DNA from 3 places in the Paenibacillus sp. 2003 genome. Region 3 is predicted to be linked to each of the others. Evidence: riboswitches for the same ligand, from Rfam matches in the RefSeq annotation. Region 3 holds a riboswitch; each other region holds the start of a gene.
The links. Region 3 has a riboswitch for thiamine pyrophosphate ahead of J2X75_RS15645 (ABC transporter ATP-binding protein). Riboswitches for the same ligand answer to the same signal wherever they lie in the genome.
Positions count from the first base shown of each region.

Region 1: linked by a shared signal. The riboswitch ahead of J2X75_RS10430 (thiamine phosphate synthase) and the one ahead of J2X75_RS15645 (ABC transporter ATP-binding protein) in region 3 are both predicted to bind thiamine pyrophosphate.
Region 2: linked by a shared signal. The riboswitch ahead of J2X75_RS22430 (ABC transporter substrate-binding protein) and the one ahead of J2X75_RS15645 (ABC transporter ATP-binding protein) in region 3 are both predicted to bind thiamine pyrophosphate.

Region 1 covers NZ_JAVDTB010000001.1:2,420,418-2,422,686, forward strand. The annotation lists gene thiO (glycine oxidase ThiO) at 1-764, opposite strand, end outside; gene J2X75_RS10430 (thiamine phosphate synthase) at 782-1,444, opposite strand; TPP riboswitch at 1,671-1,780, opposite strand; gene J2X75_RS10435 (ABC-F family ATP-binding cassette domain-containing protein) at 1,856-2,269, opposite strand, start outside.
Region 2 covers NZ_JAVDTB010000006.1:164,965-167,233, reverse strand. The annotation lists gene J2X75_RS22435 (MTH1187 family thiamine-binding protein) at 1-211, opposite strand, end outside; gene J2X75_RS22430 (ABC transporter substrate-binding protein) at 435-1,475, opposite strand; TPP riboswitch at 1,696-1,808, opposite strand; gene J2X75_RS22425 (phospholipase D-like domain-containing protein) at 2,244-2,269, shown strand, end outside.
Region 3 covers NZ_JAVDTB010000003.1:9,060-11,328, forward strand. The annotation lists gene J2X75_RS15640 (ABC transporter permease) at 1-619, opposite strand, end outside; gene J2X75_RS15645 (ABC transporter ATP-binding protein) at 606-1,373, opposite strand; TPP riboswitch at 1,550-1,652, opposite strand; gene J2X75_RS15650 (hypothetical protein) at 1,802-1,951, shown strand; gene J2X75_RS15655 (aspartate/glutamate racemase family protein) at 2,022-2,269, shown strand, end outside.

The DNA.
Region 1 (2,269 bases), on a different contig from region 3:
GGTCTGTACCCTGCATGTTCATCTGAGAACTGAACGGCGGCTATTTCACCTTTCACCGACCACACAGGCAAGCTCAGATTTACATGTCTCATCAACTCTTCACTCTGTAATCCAGCCGCTATAATGACATGTTTGCATTTCATCTCACCGATCGATGTGGAGATCCCCTGCACGCCGTGTTCGTTTGCTTGCACACGTATATCCTGTATGTCCTCCATAACCCGTGCTCCCAATGCTTGAGCGGATTCGGCGTATGCCTTCGTTAGATGGACTGGAAGAATTTCACTCTCGTAAGGTCTGTAATAGGCTCCATACGTATCTCTGTTGAGCCATGATGCCTCATGTTGTACAACGGAACGATCCCACCACACCTCATCAGCAGAAGCAGACAAAGCAAACTTCCGATTGTCCTTATAACTACTTAATTCACTGTATGAACGAAAAGGAGTTAGGAATCCCTGGCGTTGCAGACCAGTCTCTAGCTCACTGAGTGTAGCCATTAGCAACTCTTGCTCATGAAGTAACCGCCTGCTCTGCCTGGCAAGCTTAGCCATCAAAGGATGAGCAAAACCCTCACTATCTGCCGCCAGCATTCCAGCCGCCGCGCAAGACGTGCCTCCTGCAATCGCCGAACGCTCCAGCAACAGCACATCCTGTCCACGGGAAGCAAGCTCATACGCAATGGCACATCCAACAACGCCTCCCCCTACAATAATCGTTTCTGCATGAATTTTATCCGGTTTATCAGTAAAGATCTCTTTCATCCTCTCATCTCCTTGATTCAGCGCCTCAGAATTTCTGTAGCAACTATAGCCTGCCTTAATAATGCAGCCGCCCGATCCGGGGAATCGCTCGCCCATACATTCGAGATCACAGCGACTCCCTGTGCGCCTGCAGAGCGAATAGCGTGAATGTTTCCCGGTTCGATGCCCCCGATCGCAATGACAGGAATGGAGACACGCCTGCACACTTCAGCAAGAGCATGTAATCCTCTTGGGTCAAGACCAGGCTTACTGTTGGTTGAGTAGACATGCCCGAAGAAAAGGTAATCGGCTCCCCGTTCTTCAGCGATTTTTGCCTCATCGATTGAATGAACAGATACACCCAGACGAAAGCGCTGCACATTGCCTATAACAGCAGGGTTATAATTTCGTATCGCATCTTGCCCCCAATGTACACCGCCATAGATGTCATTCTGTGAAGGCAGCTCTGAACCATTGATAACGATGCGACAAGATGGAACGCCAACGCTACGCAGACTTTCAGCCCAACCAATCTTGTCTTGCCATGTGAGTTGTTTTTCTCGTATGTGAATATAGTCCACCCAAGACCAAACGTCCTTTGCAGCTTTTACAAAAGATGCTTGATCCCCTGCACCCGTAGATACAACATGCAATTCAAATGATTCGTGAACATGTTCATGAGAAATTACCGTACTGTTCATCTCCTTCCAGGCGTGAATGCTATGAAAAATACAAAAAAGCCACTCCCGTAGGGGAGTGGCTGCGTATTAATTATAGGACCAGATGACTGACTGAAGCATACAGTTCATTTCGTGCAATAAAGCTATAAACCTTATAGCCTTAACGTTATACACGCAACTGCATGTTTCAATTCGTTAAGCAGACGGTTGAAATCCTTTCGAATTGCCGTTGCTCACGTCATTCACTGAAACGCGCTCGCCACTTCCCTACGCTGGTATGATCCAGATCAGGTGCAAAGGGTCCGGAATCGCATTCTTCCATCTCAGCCGCATCGTGCGGCCCCCCTAGTGTTCATATGAAGTTGTAGCCTATGTTACCATAGACGGATTTTTTTGTCACCGTCATTTCTGTTAAACATTGTCTTGAATCGTCTAGTTTTTCTCAGACCACTCTTCGACATTCCATGTTTTGGTAACCCAACCCTCGTAGAAATCAGGTTCATGAGATACCAGTAACACCGTTCCCTTGAATTCTTGCAAAGCACGCTGCAACTCCGCTTTGGCTGTGACATCGAGATGGTTTGTCGGCTCATCGAATAAAATCCAGTTGCTTTCACGCATCAAGAGTTTGCATAAACGAACCTTGGCTTGCTCTCCACCACTCAGCATGTTAAGCGGACGGGTAATGTGCTCATTTTTCAACCCACAGCGAGCGAGATGACCCCGGACCTCATTCTGGGTCAAATGTGAAAACTCATTCCAGACATCCTCGATAGGCGTGATATTTCCAGCACGAACTTCCTGCTCAAAATAGGCCGTTTCGAGATAATCTCCCAAAAAGGTCTT
Region 2 (2,269 bases), on a different contig from region 3:
GACTGCCAGCCTCCACGAGTACCTCGTGCATTTTACGGACAACCTCCAGCAGTTCCTCCAGTTCCCCCTCCATCGTGGTGTCGAGCGGGTTCACCTGATATTTCAGGCCGGATTGCTGAATAACTTCAATGGCGCGATCTACGTAAGGATAAGAGTTCTCGCCATTTGGCGTTTTCGGAATAACTTGAATGCTAAGCAATGTGCTTGCCATGTGAGATCACGGCTCCTTTCGTGATATATAAAATGAACCAATGACTGTTACACTTGCCACTTCGATGACAGAATAACCTTCCAATCGCTGTTATCCCCAGATTTTTTTGATTCCCTTTCTCTAAGGGAAAATCCGGTGATAAAGGCGACCGCTTCGCTTTTTCACGTTATTTCTGTCCTCTCCGTCCTCGTGTAAATATTAAGTTCGTTTTATATGAGAAATTTTATTGGGGTAAAAACTCGTTTGTGTATGCCTTGCTCACATCGATCTGTTCATCCAGCAGTTTTTTGCTAAACATCCAGTCGGTGTAGTTCTGCCACACTTCCTGTTTTTGTTCTCCCCAGCGCGGGGCGTCATCCGTGTACTTTGGACTAAGCCATTTCTGGCTTGCCAGTACCAAGTCTTTATCCAGATCCGGGACGGCCTTGATCAGAATATTCGCTGCGTCTTCGGGATGATCAATTGCGTATTGATATCCTTCTGAAGTGGCTTTCAGGAATGCTTTCACCAACTCAGGGTCGTTCTGAATCGTCTGCTCGTTTGTCACGAGGACAGGCGTGTAGTAATCCAATGCATCTGAATAATCCTTCACATACAACATGTCGATGGGTTCCCCGCGCAGTTCGGCTTCAATACCCGTCCAGGCGTAGAAAATCCATGCAAAATCAATGTCCCGTTTTACTGCGGTGAAAAAGTCGGCGTCACCCATATTAATGTTTTTCACTTTCGATACATCGGCTCCGTCGCCTTCCATAATGGATTGCATCACGGCTTCTTCGACTGGGGAACCCCAACCGCCATAGGTTTTACCTTCAAAATCTTTCGGTGACTTGATATTCCGATCCGCCGGAGCAGCGAAACCAGATGTATTATGCTGAATAACTGCTGCGATGGAGACCAATGGAACACCCTGTGTGCGGGCTTGAGTTACACTCTCCTGATAACTTACACCAAAAGGCACTTCATTCGAGGCAACCATCGTATCTGCGCCGCCGGCACCTGGCTGAACAATCTCCACGTTCAAGCCTTCGGCCTTATAAAAACCTTGATCCACAGCCGCATACAGGCCGGTATGATTCGTATTTGGTGTCCAGTCGAGCACCACTTTAATATCTTTCAGGGCGGCAGTGTCACCTTTGTTGCTGCTTTCCGTATTTGTGTTGCCGTTCTGCCCAGCTGGGGCAGCTTCTTTGCCACCACATGCGGCTACAGTCACCATAAGCACGCATAAGAGCAACAATCCCATCGTTTTACGCCATTTCATCTGTGGTTCTCTCCTTCGGTATGTCCGGCCGATTGGCACGGGGTACTCCTTGGCTTCATATCCAATCATCTTGCATAAATCGACAGATTTATACCAGTTGAGATCTGGATAACGTCACTTTTTTTAGCTCTCTGGCTATATAAAAGAACATTAAAAAAGCGTCCCGTAATCCGGGACGCGTGCAGGCGTTAGAGAGGTGGCGTTCAGCATAGGGCTGTGCCATTTCGATATACTCCGATTCCTACGCTGGCATGATCCAGATCAGGTCTAAGGGTTAGTATCTTGGTGGGATACACTCTCAGCCGGCCAATTCCGACTCCCCTGGGAAACTATGAAGTTACGGGCATTACTAGGTGTAATTATAGGCCAGCGGGTGGAACGTGTCCAGTCAGGAACTGGATGGGGACACGTATGAACTTATCAAACAGGCCGTTATACATATGTATATCAGCCTGTTTAGATGTGTTATTTTCAATAATTATCGTGGCGAATCCTATAAGGAAATCTGGGTGAGTGTAAAAGCACCGGATAGTGGGTCATAGCCTAAGTGCTGAAGATCCGGAAGGCTCCCAACAAATACTTAGATCAAATCCGATGTTTGATATCTCGTCGCATAAGGGTTGCTTTCCCTATTTCAGTGATCAGCTTTTGCTCGTTTGACCTTGACCGGGGGCGCTTGATTCATTTAAACAACATAATTTAGATACAAAAGGAGATAGTACTGCTATACAAATAATTACTTTTTACATAAAAATGGGGGCGTACTGAATGATCCTTAAAATCATATTCGCAAT
Region 3 (2,269 bases):
TCGTTGCTCCAACCACGCAGTACACCACAGACATCTTTAGCCCCGAGAAAAAAGAGGGAAGTGCCAGTGGAACCTGGAGTTTGCAAAAAATATCCCACTTGCTGGCGCCCATGGTGAGCAGCAGTTCACGCTGCTCTGGATCGCCTTGGCGAAGCCCATCGTAGGTGCTGACCACAATGGGAAAGAATGCGATCAGGAACACCACGGCGACTTTGCTCCACAAGGTATAACCAAACCACAGGATGAATACAGGGGACAGGGCAATCAGTGGTATGGTCTGACTGATCACGATGAAGGGATACAAGGCCTTTTCAATCGATCGGTTCATATGCATGCCTGTCGCTAGCGTAATTCCAGTCACTATGGACAAGCCAAAACCAACAACAACCTCCATCAAGGTAGCAGGCAGATGGGTAGCCAGCAGGAGGTAGCGATGCTCATACAGGGAGCTGGCAATCGCCGTTGGGGCTGGAATGATGAAGGAGGGCACCCATCCCATACGCACAATCCACTCCCAGAAGACAAGCAGCAAGAGCAGGAGCCAAAGAAACAGACCATAACGGGCAAGCCAACGCCTTACGTTATCCTTCATGCAGTTTCCCAAGTTACCTTCTCGCATGCAATTGTTCCTCCAGTCGTCGTCTCATCTGAACGAGCGCCGGTTCATAGATCATGTCCGAATGTCTTGGACGTGGCAAAGGTACCGTCAAATCCTCAAGCTGTTGGCCTTGGCGCCCCGGAGTTAACAGGATAATCCGATCACTGAGCAGCAGCGCCTCTTCAATGTCATGCGTTATGAACAACACGGTTTTGCCAAAGCCCTCCCACAGTTCCAACAACCAGCGATGCATCTCCCGTTTGGTTAAGGCATCGAGTGCGCCGAATGGTTCATCCAGCAGCATGAGTTGGCCACCTGTCAGCAAAGTACGAAGCAGCGCGACACGCTGGCGCATGCCACCCGACAGCTCGTCTGGGTAAGCATTCGCGTAGCCGGATAGGCCAAATCTGTCGAGCCCAGCCAGAATGTCCGCGCGAATTCTTCCCTTATCCTGCCGCTCTGGAGCAAGTTCAGCGGGGAGCATGCAATTCTCCATGACGGTTCGCCAGGATAACAGGAGGTCCTTTTGTGGCATGTAGGCCACCTGCCCCAGTCGCTTTCCTTCAGGGACCCAAGGAATTTCTATGGTTCCGTGGGTTGGCTCAAGCAGGCCTGCCAGCAGCTTGAAAAGGGTGCTTTTACCGGAGCCGCTGGAGCCGATGAGCGAGACGAATTCGCCGTTGGCTACACGCATCGACACATTGGAGAGCACGGGGGAATCCCTTTTTCCCGGGAAAGCGTAGCTCATGTTGTGAATGGTTATGTTATTATCCATCTCGTTTGGTTCCCCCTTGTTATTCCAAATTCAACTTCAAACTGCGGGATCTTTAATTACACCTTCTGATATGCCCGCAGAACGCGAAAAAGACCCACCCATTTCCGGAGAAATGAGTGGGTCTGTAAGTTCAATTCACATTAAATTTCATCATCAACATGAAAAAATCCGCTTACTGAAAGGCCGCTCCACTTCCCTCCGCTGGTATGATCCAGATCAGGTTCAAAGGGTCCGAATCATTCGATTCGTCTCAGCCGTAAGGCTCCCCTAGTGCAATGTTCAAGATATGCAGTTGTGTGTTCAGCATATATCACATGCAAGTGGAATGTAAAGGGGGCGCTCGGAAAGAATGTGAGTACTGATCTTGGCTTTCCGCGGATTCATAATACGCTTCGTCCAAGACAATTACGACATGGGAGGGAATATGATTGAGTAAACCAAGCAGCCGTGAAAATGGTTCCGGTCAGATTATTCGGATTGTACAGCCAGATCATTCGGGTAGAAGCAATAATTCGTTGCCGGAATTGCTCCAGGTCCCTCTATTCCTCTTACTGGGGCAGGTTTATTTAATCAGATAGATACGGTACAATATCTATTAAATTTCTATATGTTGCTTTCGGAATGTATTAAATGGAAGGGGGAGTGTATATGAAAACGATTGGTCTTATTGGTGGAATGAGCTGGGAGTCATCGTTAGAATATTATCGAATTATTAATGAAGAAGTGAAAAATAAATTGGGAGGACTTCATTCAGCCAAATGCATTTTATATAGCGTGGATTTTGAAGAAATCGAGCGTTATCAGGCTGAAGGTGATTGGGAAAGTGCTGGTGAATTATTAGGGAATGCTGCTCAGTCTTTGGAAAAGGCAGGAGCAGAAATGATTGTAATTTGTAC